3 regions of the Clostridium boliviensis genome follow, and region 2 is predicted to be linked to each of the others. Evidence: riboswitches for the same ligand, from Rfam matches in the RefSeq annotation. Region 2 holds a riboswitch; each other region holds the start of a gene.

Region 1 (4,744 bases), on a different contig from region 2:
GATATACAGCGGAGTAAAAAGATAAACTGTATTGCCAAAGTGCCTGCTGGTTTCCAGCCTCGCTTTGTTGGCCAGCTGCTCAAGAAAGGGCTCTGCAACAGGCGATAACAGAGCTTTGAAATCTTCCAGAGAACAAATATCATGATCCAATGCTGACATAACATCTTTTTCAGTATATTGGGAGTAGTCATAGGAATTCATCTCTGATATAACCTTATCGCAGATACCGGATTGAATCTGTTCCATTCCAGGCAGATACTCCATGTGATTTTTGCGGCATGACGGATCCGTTTCCAGCAGATGTTTTTTATCAAGAACGGATTCTGGTAAATTCTCAGAATCAAATAAAAATTTATTTTCCATACAATGCACCCCCCTAATTATGCAGGAAACCGGTCAGAGGGTCGGAGGCAGCTGCCCCCCGAACTAGAACTCTGCCTAGACCAGAAAGATATGCCTTTCTTCCAGCTTCAATTGCCTGACGAAATGCGGATGCCATCAGAGGCAGGTTCCCAGCTGTGGCAAGAGCAGTATTTGCCATAATTGCCGCGGCGCCCATTTCCATTGCCTCACAAGCCTGGGAAGGCCGGCCAATGCCGGCATCAACAATGATTGGAAGATCGATCTCATCTATTAAGATCTGAATAAACTCCCGTGTAGCGAGTCCCTTGTTGGATCCGATGGGAGAAGCCAGCGGCATAATAGAAGCAGCACCGGCACTCACAAGATCTCGAGCTGTATTCAAATCTGGATACATATAAGGCAGGACCACAAATCCTTCGTTTGCAAGAATTTCAGTGGCTTTGATGGTTTCCTGATTATCGGGCAGGAGATATTTGGAGTCCCGCATAATTTCAATCTTTACAAAGCTACCGCACCCTAAATCTCTTGCAAGTCTGGCGATACGCACCGCTTCCCCGGCATCTCTTGCACCGGAAGTATTGGGAAGCAGTGTGACCCCTTTTGGAATGTAATCCAGTATATTTTCCTGTTCTTTCGTATTGGCTCTGCGAACGGCCAGGGTGATGATTTCTGCACCGGCATCCTTTACCGCCGCTTGAATCAGACTCTGGGAATACTTTCCGGAGCCCAGAATGAAACGGGAGCTGAATTCCTGACCGCCAATGATCAGTTTGTCGTTTGATTGCATAATGTCTACCTTCTTTCTGTAATTCAGGCTTCATATTTTTCCGCAAGAATGCGGAGCGCCATATGTGCCTGATGTGCGGCGCACAACATGACTCGTGAGGACATAAGTCCAATATTATCCTCTACATCACTGACTTCATCTCCACAGAGATAGAAATGATCTGTAATCCTTCTGGTTCTTACAACGTTAGCAGAATCAATTCCTGCCATTCCGGAAGCGGCGATCAGATACCTTTCAGGCATCTTTTCCAGCACACTGTTTACCAGCATAGCTTTAGCCTCAGCCCCATCGAAGGCCTCACAAATGATATCCGCATTGCATAGCAGTTCATTAAAGTTATTCTCATCGATTTGCCTGGTATGTGTGATGACTGTTAAATATGGTGCGATTTCCTTTAAGTTTGCAGCAAGAGCCTCTGTTTTAAAGCATCCGGTTTGGGAAGCCTTATACTGCTGGCGGTGGAGATTAGAAACCTCCACTTTATCAAAATCAATCAGAATCAGCCTGCCCACACCTGCACGGGCAAGGGCAACAGCAATATTTGATCCAAGACCTCCAAGCCCGCAGATAGCGACAGTGGAGTTTGCAAACTTATCCTGCAAAGATTTTCCGTTTCGATTGTCAAGAGCACTCCTCATTTCCTCCAGTGTAGGAATGATGTTCATATCAACCACCTCCTACAAAACTGACTACCTCAACAACATCACCATTTTGAAGTACTGTTTTCTCATACTGTTCTTTTGTGACGATTACTCCGTTCCATTCAACTGCAATCCGCTTGGGATTGTAGCTGGTGCCTGCCAGATATTCTGCCAGTGTTTTTCCTGCTGCTTCATGAAAAATGCCACTGATTTTTATCATGATTTTAATCCTCCTTAAAAAAATAGGAAGCTGCCTGATTGGCAACTTCCCATAATATTAATAAATTCAGTCGTCCCTACGTTGGCATTATCCAAATCAGGTTAATGGGTCGAAAGTCACACTTTCCTCTCAGCCTGTTTGGGTAAAAACACCCGCAAGCTCCCCTGTATTAAATTATTATTAATAATACTACTATACGTGTGATTATGCAAGACAAATAACATGATATTCCTGAATAAATCGATAAGCCATCAATCGATTTCCTTCGCAAAGTCGCTTCCCCGGGACAACCAAATAGAGAGCGCGCAGAATGTAACAAAATAATAAGCAATTCATAATATAATGTATAGCTAATCCATATCAGTACGATTAAGAAAATTAGATAAATTATTTGAATACAAATTCAAATAAAAGGAGGGGTATTATGAAAAACAAAAAATTCAAATCAAATAAAGGCCATGTTTACTATAGAAGAACTAGCCGTTCTAGTGCATCAAGCAGATCATCTAGTCGTTCTTATAGTTATAGTAGATAGTATTTTTAAATGAAAAGATAAAGTATTAATAGTATGGACAAATATTATCAACCTGGTGAAACACTAAACGGCTATACTATTTTAAATAAGATAGGCGAAGGGCGATATGGAATTGTTTATTTAGCAGAAAATAGCAATTTTAAAAAATGCATTATAAAACAATTAAAAAAAGACACGTTAAAAACATCTAAAAAGAAACTGTATTACGAACAAGAAATATTAAAAAGTATAAATAATCCTAAGTTTCCCGCCTTTATTGAAAAATTGGAAGACGAGGATATACAAGCATATGTATTAGAATATATTTCAGGGAAAGTTTTTGAAGATTTATTATTTAATGATGAATATGTATTTAATAAAGTTCAAATATACAAAATCGCCACTCAGTTACTAGAGATAATAGCAATATTGCATCAACAGAATATTGTTCATAGAGATATTAGACCACCCAATGTTATCTTAAGGGGAAATCGAGATATTGTTTTAATTGATTTTGGATTAGCTAGATATATAGACAATAAAAAATATACTCAACAAACGGATTATTGGTACTTTGGAGATTTTTTGATTCATTTATATTATACATCGTGTTATCAAGACTTAGGGCTGGAAGAGAAGGCCTGGTACGAAGAACTTGATATAAACGAACATGAAAAATTGTTTTTAAAAAAACTTATGGGAATTGAAGATAGTTATACTAATTTGCAACAAATAGAAAATGATCTTCAAGAAATTAAAAATGAAAGTCTTTAATGATAATGAACCATATGGTCAAGAAAACATTTCTTAACTGTATGGTTCATATCGTAAGTAATGAATTATTCAAAACAGGAGAGAATCATTGTGAACATTTCACCACGTATTTTAGAAGTTCATAAGAAAAGTTTTTGTGCTAATGTATACTCTGTTAAACATTTCAGAATGATTGGTTTAATTGATGTAAATATCTTATATTATGATGGGGCAGAACGAGTAACATTAGCTTATTACAGTTCATCAGGTACTAATAATGGTAAGATCAAAGGTTTGTGGTACCCAATTGTAGGTATAAAAACAACTACAGGATCGTTTATAGAATTTACAGATTATTTGAATTTTGTTTTATCAAATAGTACAAACGACAGTATGGCGGAAAAAGGCTGGCTTGCTAAATCGCTTTTTTTCTACGCAGCCTTTTTCGACGATTCAATGATTGAAGGTTTTTCATGTGGAAAGCATTATGAGGATCTTTTAAATATTGGTAAAACTTTAAAATACTTATATGAAAATGATGAATTCTGCAATATTAGTTATCTTGATGCACATATGTTAAATGATATTGTAACTTCAAAAAAAATATATAGAGGAAATAGACATTCACAAAGAGAAAATTATGAACTTTTTATGCGAGATATATTTATTCAGGCTCAAAACTCCTTTGATTTTCATTTTAACTAGAATACTTAATAAAAAAAGTACATTGAAGAGTATGAAGTCAATTACAAGAGAGAAGAGCGAATCTCATAATTCCTTTGTTATGTAAATCACAATAAATGTTAATACGACAGGAATTAATACGGTGGTATTACCTGTATGGGTTCCTGTATCTGACTGCTGTGATCGACTGGAACAGCCCTTAATGAAATATATGGAGCATGGGGAGTATTCCACTATTCTCCCCATGCTCCTTGTCACTTAATCAGATACCTTTCAGGCATACATGACAATAGGAGGAGAGTAGAACGTAAATAACAAAACTGCTCCATAAAGCAAGGCAGCAAAGGAGGAGGAATCACATTGCTAAAAGTACTTCTATGATACAAATGCAAGCATTTTAATATAATTTGATTTAATAAAACAAAAAAGTGTTACTAGTTATAGATTTAAAACGTTTATATAATAGAAGACGGTTTATAACTACAAGATATAACGAAATAAGGAATGCTATGATTATGAAAAAAAGGACACTTTTTGTTATGTATTATTAGGCTTTTTTGATGAGGAGGTGAGTGAAACTAAATTTTATGGTATAATTTAGTTAATCCTGATTCAATGAAGTCTGTGAAAACAGATAGGGTAAAAGGTCGCACACATTATAGCTTCAAGTAAAAGTGTGGAACTTATAAATAATACGTGGAATCAAACCAACACCAACCATACAAGTATAGATGTTATGAAATGGTATTATTAGAGTTAGTGGTCATGCTAGCCTAAGTTTA
Region 2 (4,744 bases):
ACTATCTGGATGAGAACAGGCAGGCGGGTGTGGAAGGAATTAAATATGCCGCAGGTAAAGGGCTTCCTGTAATGGTTATGGAGCCGCTGCGGGGCGGAAAGCTGGTGACGAATCTCCCAAAAGAGGTGGAATCTGTCTGGAATAATGCTCATGTGAAACGCTCGCCTGCAGAATGGGCATTTAAATGGCTGTGGAACCAGCCGGAAGTTACGGTTGTGCTTTCCGGGATGAATTCCATGGAGATGATAAAGGAAAACATCAGAGTGGCATCTGAGACGGAGATAAATGCCTTTACCGATGCTGATTTTAATCTGTTTAAACAGGTAAAGGAAATTCTGGATAAGAAAATTAAGGTCCCCTGTACCGGATGCAATTACTGTATGCCCTGTCCCATGGGAGTGGATATCCCAACCTGTTTTTCCTGCTATAATGACATGGAAATAGAGGGGAAATTAGCTTCCAGAGGTAAATACATAATGCAGACCAGCATTAAGAACAAGCCCCACAATGCTTCTCTATGTGTGAAATGTAAAAAATGCGAATCCCATTGTCCGCAGAATATTAAAATCAGCGAGGAAATGACAAAGGTAACAAAAGCAATGGAAGGCGTTACATATAAACCATTGAGGTTCCTGATTAAAAAGGTTATGAGATTAGATAAATAACAGAAAAATACCGTAAAATACCGGATGCATCAATTGCATTTGGTATTTTTTATTTACTTAAAACAGTAATTCAGCTTGACAAGCAGACAGTAGTTTATTTAAAATATCTGAAAGGACGCTGGAATGGATTGACAGTTAAAATAGATATACAAGAATACATATGATAGAGGTGATGGTATGTTTAGCCATATTCGAATAAAAATGCTTCTGATTGTTATTCCGGTATTATGTGTTGTCATTATGCTGAGTTATAACGCCAGCGTAAGAACTGCAAAAAGGATCGTCGATCAAGAAACCAGCGAAAGAATATCTGCCGAAAAAGAAATACAGAAAAATATCATCGAGAAGAATATGAATGCTGCGGCTGAAATATCACGGGTGCTTGCTGTCTTTGCGGGGACTGGGTATAAAGAATACTCTCCCGATTATTTCATTCATATTCTGGAACCTGTTGTCAGGGACAACCAGTTCATTTTAGGGGCAGGGATCTGGTATGAACCATATCTTTACAATCCGTCACGGAAATATATGGGACCTTATGTATACAAAAAAGGAGACCGCATCCTCCCAACGTTCGATTACAGCAATTCTGATTACGATTATTTTTCCCAGGATTACTATTCTCTTGCTAAAAAGACTAAGAAGACCGTCTGGACCGATATGTATTATGATCAGACCAGCAGTCTGTATATGATCACATGTTCCCAGCCGGTCTTAGACCAGAGCGGGAATTATATCGGCTGTGTGACGGTGGACGTGGGATTGTCTTCCATGCAGAAATTTGTATCGGATTATATTGCCAGTTATGACGGAACAACCTGCATAATCAGCAAAGACGGAACATATCTTGCGGCGGAAAATGAAGATCTGGTAAAGCAGAAAGTCAGTGTCTATGATTCTGCCAATTCTTCATTTCTGGAGGCTGTTGCCAGGATCATGTCGAATGAAGAGGGAAATGCTGTCTATTACAGGGATAATCAAAAGATAAGCCTGTATTATAAGACACTCAATGATCTGGGCTGGAAGATCATTTTTGAAATTCCGGAGAGTTCCATACATATGCCCCTGCACGAGCTGTCAGACACATTCATATTAATTTTCGGACTTTCCCTCCTGTTTATGTCCCTTACTATTTTTTTTCTTACAGAACATATTATTGATCGTCCAGTTAAAGCTATGTTAGGTGAGCTAAAGCAGAGCAGTGAAAAACTGGAGCAGTCCCTGAAAGAAAATGTTGCTTCCCAGAAACAATTAATCCAGCAAAATCAGATCTTAACAGAGCGGGAAACCCAGATGTACCACAGTCTTAAATATACCAGTTCCCTGATGGAAGCCATCCCGGATACGGTGTTTGTCATCTCTAAGGATGGGACTTTTCTTGACTGTATCGGAGACCGGGAGCATCTGTTTTTTACAAAAGAGGAGTTTATTGGAAAACATATCTCAGATGTGATACCTGCTTATATAGCAAATAAGAGCAAAGAGGTCATCAATCAGGTGTTTCTTACTGGAGAAAACCAGAAGATTGAATATGAGTGGATCAACGGGCAGACTACAGAATACCATGAACTGCGGGTTGTAAAATGGTTTGATGATAAAGTCATTGCAATTGCCAGAAACATAACAGATACCCATAATTACATAAAGGAAATCGAAGAGATCAGTTATTATGACCAGGTAACCGGCCTGCATAACAGAAGGTTTTTTGACAAAAAAGAGAAGGAATTAAACCAGACAGCAAATTATCCCATGAGTGTTATTTTTTCAGATCTCAATGGCTTAAAGCTTGTAAATGACTCCTTTGGCCATGAATACGGAGACAGCATGCTGAAACGTTATGCCGGGATATTAATGAATTCAGGCAAAGCTGCTGATCTGATCAGCCGTGTTGGAGGAGATGAGTTTGCAATTATCTTAAAAAGGTCGGATCAGCAAGATACAGAGCAGTATATCCGGGAATTAAAAGAGAAGTGCAAAGGAGAGACTATCAATGGAATCGAACTGTCAGTTTCTTTTGGATATTGTATTATAAAGGATGCCAGTTTATCCGTTCAGAATGCTGTTAAGCTGGCAGAAGATGAAATGTATCAGAACAAATTATATGAGTCATACAGCAGAAGAAGTAAAACTCTTGAGATTATCTTAAATACCCTTCATGAAAAAAATCCAAGAGAGGAGCAGCATTCCCAGAGAGTAGCAGAAATCTGTGAATTAATGGCAAAGAACCTGGAGATGTCTGACAGTGACATTAAGAAAATCAGAGCTGCCGGTCTGCTGCATGATATTGGTAAAATAGGAATTAAGGAAGAACTGCTGAATAAGCCGGGAGCATTAACAGAGGATGAGTTTCAGGAGATCCGCAGGCATTCAGAAATCGGATACCGTATATTAAATACTGCCCCCAATATGTCGGAGATCGCGGAGATAGTTTTATGCCATCATGAGCGTTGGGATGGTAAAGGATATCCCAAGGGAAGAAGTAAAACTGATATACCGCTTTTTGCCAGAATCATAGCAATTGTGGACTCTTATGATGCTATGACAAGTGACAGAAGTTACCGAAAGGCATTGTCGGCCTCCCATGCACGAGAGGAACTGATTCAGGGTGCAGGAACGCAGTTTGATCCGCAGCTGGTTGATTTTTTTGTGAAACAGGTAATGGGATAGAATTGACAGTGTCAGCCGGTTGTGTTAAAATCGAGAAAAATTAATATCGTTTTGGGGAGCTGGTGACCTGGCTGAGAGGAAGTAAGAACTTCGACCCGTTTAACCTGATATGGGTAATGCCAACGTAGGGACAGCTGATCTTTAACCATCATGAGATGTGTCTTTACAGGCATGTCTCATTTTTTTCTCTCAAAACAAAGAAAAGGAGCAGGAAAATGTTTGAACAAATGATTACAAATGTAAGAAACAATGTTCCGCTGGTACATGCAATCACAAACTATGTGACTGTAAATGACTGTGCCAACATCATACTGGCAAGCGGCGGGTCGCCTATTATGGCAGATGATATTAACGAGGTTCGTGATATCGCTGCTATATCCTCTGCTTTGGTTTTAAATATGGGAACGCTCAATGAGCGGACGATTGCATCTATGCTTGCAGCAGGAACAACAGCAAATCAGTGCGGTATACCTGTTGTTTTGGATCCGGTGGGAGCAGGGGCATCGGCATTTCGGAATAAAACAGTATTGCAGCTTTTGAAAGAGGTCCGGTTTTCCGTAATAAAAGGCAATATTTCTGAAATTAAATTTCTGGCTGCAGGAGAAGGAAGGACATCAGGAGTTGATGCCTGTGAGGCGGATAAAGTAACAGAGGTAAATTTAGGCAGCGTGGCAGATTTTGCGAAATCATTTTCTAAAAAAACAGGTTCCGTCATTGCTATTACCGGTGCCATTGATCTTGTGGCGGACCACGAGCATGTATATGCTATCCGAAACGGCCACCCCATGATGAGCAAAATCACGGGGACGGGCTGTATGCTTTCTATGGTAACCGGCAGCTATATTGGAGCGAATCCCGGTGATATTTTACGTGCAGCGGCAGCTGCAGTATGTGGAATGGGGCTGTGCGGGGAGCTGGCGCATAAGAGACTGTGTGAGCTTCAGGGCGGTACCGGCATGTACCGCATGCTTCTGATTGATGAAATGAGCAAATTGAATGAGAAAATACTGGAAGAAGGTGCAAACTATGAATGTATCGAAAGATAATATGCTTTTATATGTAGTTACTGACCGGACCTGGCTGGGCAACAGCAGGCTTTGTGAGCAGGTGGAGGAAATTGTACAATCAGGTGCCACATTTATCCAGCTTCGTGAAAAAAATCTTGATTATGATAGTTTTGCAGCCGAAGGGAGAGCCATTCGAACAATTACGTCTAAGTACAACATTCCTTTTGTGATCAATGATAATATTGAAGTCGCCCTGGCAGTGGGTGCAGATGGGGTTCATGTAGGACAAAAGGATTTAGATGCCAGAAAATGCAGGGAGCTGATCGGAGAAGATAAGATCCTGGGAGTATCAGCCCAGACAAAAGAACAGGCACTTCTGGCTGAGGAAAGCGGTGCAGATTATAT
Region 3 (4,744 bases), on a different contig from region 2:
ATGATCTGTCCATGATGGGAGCAGTTCCCAGGTATCTAACTGCAGGTTTTATTATTGAAGAAGGAATGGAACTGGAAACCATTGATGAAATTGCCCATTCCATGGCTTTATCAGCCAAAGAGGCAGGCGTAAAGATTGTTGCAGGAGATACAAAGGTGGTGGAAGGAAACGGAGGTGTTTATATTAACACTTCCGGTATCGGTGAAGTAAAAAAAAGAGGTATCAGCATATCGGGCTGTAAACCAGGGGATGCCGTCATTCTATCAGGAAACCTGGGAGAACATCATGCAGCAATTCTTTCTCACCGAATGGGAATAGAAAATCAGATACCCAGCGATTGTGCGCCCCTGACATCAATCGTTCAAAATTTACTGGACAGCAAAATCCGGGTGCACTGCATGCGCGATGTAACCAGAGGCGGTCTGGCAACAGTTTTAAATGAAGCAGCAGACCAGTCCTCATGCAGAATAGAAATATGGGAGGAGAATCTACCAGTCAGTCAGAAGGTGAAAGGCTTCTGTGGTATTCTGGGGCTGGATCCTCTCTATATGGCAAATGAAGGAAAGATGATTGCTGTTGTTCCCGGTAATCAGGCGCAAAAGGCATTAAAGGCAGTGCAGAACAGCAAATATGGTACCAACGCCAGAATAATTGGAACAATAATGGAAGGAAACGGAGTCATGATGAAAACCAGGCTTAAGGGATTGCGGTCCATTGATCTTCTTTATGGAGAAGGCCTTCCCAGAATCTGTTAAAGTAAGAGGAGTCAGCCAGTTAATAGCTGGCTTCTTTTTTGCTTTTTTACCTGTACAATTCCCATTGACTCACTGACAACTTATTTGTTATAATAAAGTTGCTTCTTTTGGAGCAAAAGGAGAATAAATGTATGGAAAAAGAGAAAAAACGTCAAATTTCGCTGCAACGGGCAGAAGAATTAAAAGGAAGAATTGAAGATTTTCTTGAGGCAAGAAAATCGATTCCTAATGGCATCAGCAAAGATCATGTGCTGAGAGAACGGAAAAACAGAATTCTTCATATTTATTCTGCTACGGAAAAAGACTGGAATGACTACAGATGGCAGCTGAAGAACAGAATTACCGATGTGGAAAGTTTAAGCCGGATTCTTCCGGTCAATGAAAAAGAAAAGCAGCTGATTGAGGAAGTGGGAAGAAAATTCCGATGGGCCATTTCTCCGTATTACTTAAGTCTGGCAGATCCGGATAACAGATTTGATCCCATACGCCTCATGAGTATCCCAAACCATAAGGAGCTGGAAGATTCCTGCATGGATTTAGATCCTATGGCGGAAGAATACACCAACCCTGCCGGCTGTATTACCAGAAGGTATCCGGACCGGCTGATTATCAACGTAACCAATGAATGTGCCATGTACTGCAGACACTGCCAGAGAAGGCGCAATATTGGGGAACAGGATGTTCATCGTTCCCGTGATAAGATTTTAGAATCAATCCAATACATAAAAGAGAATGAGGAGCTCAGAGATGTTTTGATTACAGGGGGAGACGCACTGACCCTGTCTGACGAACAGCTGGAATGGATCATCAGTCAGCTAAAAGAGATACCTCATGTGGATTACATAAGGCTTGGAACCAGAATACCGGTGACGATGCCCCAGCGAATCACGAAAGAGCTCTGTGCCATTCTGAAGAAATATCACCCCATTTATTTAAACACTCATTTCAACCATCCCATGGAAATCACAAACGAATCAAAGGCAGCCTGTGAACGGCTGGCAGATGCCGGAATCGTCCTTGGAAATCAGGCGGTTCTCCTAAATGGTGTTAACAATGATAAATTTGTGATGCGCGTACTCAATCATGAGTTATTGAAATGCAGAGTAAGGCCCTATTATATTTTTCATGCAAAACATGTACAGGGAACCACGCATTTTAATACTTCAATCGAAGATGGAATTGAAATTATGGAATATTTAAGGGGATATACTTCCGGTCTGGCCATACCGACGTTTATCGTCAATGCGCCCAAGGGACAGGGAAAGACTCCTATATTCCCCAATTATATTATTTCCAGAGGTCCTGGTTACATAAAATTCAGAACCTGGGAAGGGAATATAATAAAGTATGAGGATCATGAGACAAAAGATATTCATGAGCTTCTTTGATTTAGAAAAACCGCTGGTCCACAGGCGATTCGCTTATGGATCAGCGGTTTCTACGCTATTTTAAAATTCTTTTAACCATTAACTGCCTGGCGTTTCATCTGGCTGATGGCTTCGATGACCGGTGGCAGATATAATATTACAATAGTTACAACCATCTCAGGCACAATATAGGTGGCGTTATATCCAAAGGTATACAAAAGCGGATTCATGTCTTCCGGTACATAGGAAGCAAAGAATATGTAACCGGAAATAACATGGCAGAGATATCTGCCTAAAACACCCACGATATAACCAGGAATCAGACCATACTTTCTATTATGAAACAATCCTGAAAGTCCCAGGCATCCAAATGCAATGGGATAGTCTAATAGAACCTGAACGGGCGCATAGATGTATGGTCCCATGATAAACTGAAGAATTCCGTATGCCACTCCTGTCATGATTCCGGCCTTAATGCCGTAGATATAGCCGATGAGACAGATGAACAGCATGGAGAACAGTGTGATGGAACCACCGTATGGGAGTGAGGCAAATTTGATGAACGAAGTCACCATAGCCAGGGCCATTGCCCCTGCGCAGGTTACCATCTGCCGGGTTTTCAGCTGTCTGGTAGGCAGAGCTTTGCCTGTGAGCAGATGAAGTCCCAGAAGAATCACCAAAAGTGCGGCAACCATCAGCCCGTATCCGGCTGGTTTTAAAAAATATTCTCCGGATTCCTGAGAATAGGTTAGAAAAAATGACATAAAAAAACCTCCTTCGTATGCACAGGAGGGGATTACTACTACTATTGCTTCCTTCCGCCGGCATTGTCCGGTTCAAGTAGTAAGGGTCAGGTATATACCAATCTCAGCCCAAGGCTCCCCCAGCGTGTCATAATTTTTTCATTTCGGTGTGAGTATAACCCAAATGAAAGTTCTTGTCAAGTTATTTGAAACTGTAAAATAAGTATAAAAAAGTAAATTAAGCACAACCTAGTAAAGTAGTGCATCATAGCATTTTTCTATTAAAATACAGATGCGGAGGTTGTGTTATGACAGGTTTTATCATAGCTCTGATTTCAGGAGCACTCATGAGCATACAGGGGGTATTAAATACGGGAGTTTCCAAGCAGACAAGCATGTGGGTTTCCACTGGCTGGGTTCAGCTGACCGCATTTTTAACATGTCTGGTTTTGTGGTATTTCTCAGGCAGGGACAATATTTCAGCTCTGCTTTCGGTTCATCCCAAATATCTGCTGATCGGGGGGATTATCGGTGCATTTATTACGTATACAGTTGTAAAAAGCATGGGAACCTTAGGACCTGCAAAGGCAGCTCTGATAATCGTGGTATCCCAGATCATTGTTGCCTATGCAGTGGAGGTTTTTGGATTGTTCGGGGTGGAAAAGGTGGGCTTTGAATGGAAAAAACTAATTGGAGCCGTTGTTGCCATCATCGGCATTATAATCTTCAACTAATTTGGAAATAGTGCTTGTATTTACTTATTTCTTTAGGTAGAATAGGTACAAGGGCTGAGGATGGAATCCTTTTTTGCAAAATTTTGTAAAGGGAGGATTCCATGAACTATCATAGGATTAAGATCGCAGTCATAGCTTTGTGCGTATTACTATGCAGCATTTGCTATGGCTTAAACAGAAATCATAAATACCGGGAAGAAAAAGCATTTGTTTCCATTCAGGAGCCGCCTGTTACCTCAGAAGAGGAAACTCCGGCTTCGGATTCCCAGGAATCACCGGAAGTGCCGGAGGTACCGTCACGTATTTGCTATGTACATATATGCGGAGAGGTGGTTTCTCCAGGAGTCTATGAGCTGGAGGAGGGAAGCCGTGTTTTTCAGGCTGTCGCTGAGGCCGGAGGTTTTACGGAGAATGCAGCTGCCGATACGTTAAACATGGCAGAACAGGTCAAAGACGGGATGAAGATTCAGGTGCCGGATCAGGAGGAAGCCAAAAGGCTTCTGGATCAGGGAACATCTGTCTTGGGAAATTTACCGGAAGGCAGTCATAAGGTGAATCTTAACACGGCAGGGAAGGAAGAACTGATGACCTTAAGAGGTGTGGGAGAGGCAAAGGCGGATGACATCATTCGTTACCGGGAAAGCCACAGCGGATTTCAGAAGATTGAAGACATCATGAAGATATCAGGGATTAAGGAGGCAGCCTTTCAGAAGATAAAAGATGATATTACGGTTTAAATAGAAGACAGAGGTGTAAAATGGCAAGTGTTTTAGTAGTAGATGATGAAAAATTAATTGTTAAGGGAATGAGATTCAGTCTGGAGCAGGACGGTATGGAAGTGGACTGTGCCTATGATGGAGAGGAAGCCATCAATCTGGCAAAGCAGAAGGAATACGATGTAGTGCTTTTGGATGTTATGCTTCCCAAATTTGACGGATATGAAGTTTGTCAGGCGATCCGGGAATTTTCTGAGATGCCGATCATTATGCTGACAGCTAAGGGCAATGATATAGATAAGATTCTTGGGCTGGAGTACGGAGCCGATGATTATATTACAAAGCCCTTTAATATTCTGGAGGTAAAAGCCAGAATTAAGGCGATTATGCGCAGAAATGCCAAGAAGGCAAGACGGGACCGGAAGGAAG

The links. Region 2 has a riboswitch for thiamine pyrophosphate ahead of thiM (hydroxyethylthiazole kinase). Riboswitches for the same ligand answer to the same signal wherever they lie in the genome.
Region 1: another riboswitch for thiamine pyrophosphate. It lies ahead of thiS (sulfur carrier protein ThiS); the one in region 2 lies ahead of thiM (hydroxyethylthiazole kinase).
Region 3: another riboswitch for thiamine pyrophosphate. It lies ahead of thiT (energy-coupled thiamine transporter ThiT); the one in region 2 lies ahead of thiM (hydroxyethylthiazole kinase).

Annotation. Positions count from the first base shown of each region.
Region 1 is NZ_JAWONS010000278.1:35,210-39,953, reverse strand. Features, by position in the region: gene thiH (2-iminoacetate synthase ThiH) at 1-363, opposite strand, end outside; gene RZO55_RS18330 (thiazole synthase) at 377-1,150, opposite strand; gene thiF (thiamine biosynthesis protein ThiF) at 1,174-1,815, opposite strand; gene thiS (sulfur carrier protein ThiS) at 1,817-2,011, opposite strand; TPP riboswitch at 2,068-2,187, opposite strand; gene RZO55_RS18315 (protein kinase family protein) at 2,580-3,299, shown strand; gene RZO55_RS18310 (hypothetical protein) at 3,390-3,983, shown strand.
Region 2 is NZ_JAWONS010000329.1:192,504-197,247, reverse strand. Features, by position in the region: gene RZO55_RS24565 (aldo/keto reductase) at 1-665, shown strand, start outside; gene RZO55_RS24560 (HD domain-containing phosphohydrolase) at 843-3,332, shown strand; TPP riboswitch at 3,375-3,481, shown strand; gene thiM (hydroxyethylthiazole kinase) at 3,548-4,378, shown strand; gene thiE (thiamine phosphate synthase) at 4,359-4,744, shown strand, end outside.
Region 3 is NZ_JAWONS010000103.1:55,408-60,151, reverse strand. Features, by position in the region: gene hypE (hydrogenase expression/formation protein HypE) at 1-755, shown strand, start outside; gene eam (glutamate 2,3-aminomutase) at 887-2,143, shown strand; gene thiT (energy-coupled thiamine transporter ThiT) at 2,215-2,886, opposite strand; TPP riboswitch at 2,919-3,017, opposite strand; gene RZO55_RS06315 (DMT family transporter) at 3,174-3,599, shown strand; gene RZO55_RS06310 (helix-hairpin-helix domain-containing protein) at 3,701-4,336, shown strand; gene RZO55_RS06305 (response regulator transcription factor) at 4,357-4,744, shown strand, end outside.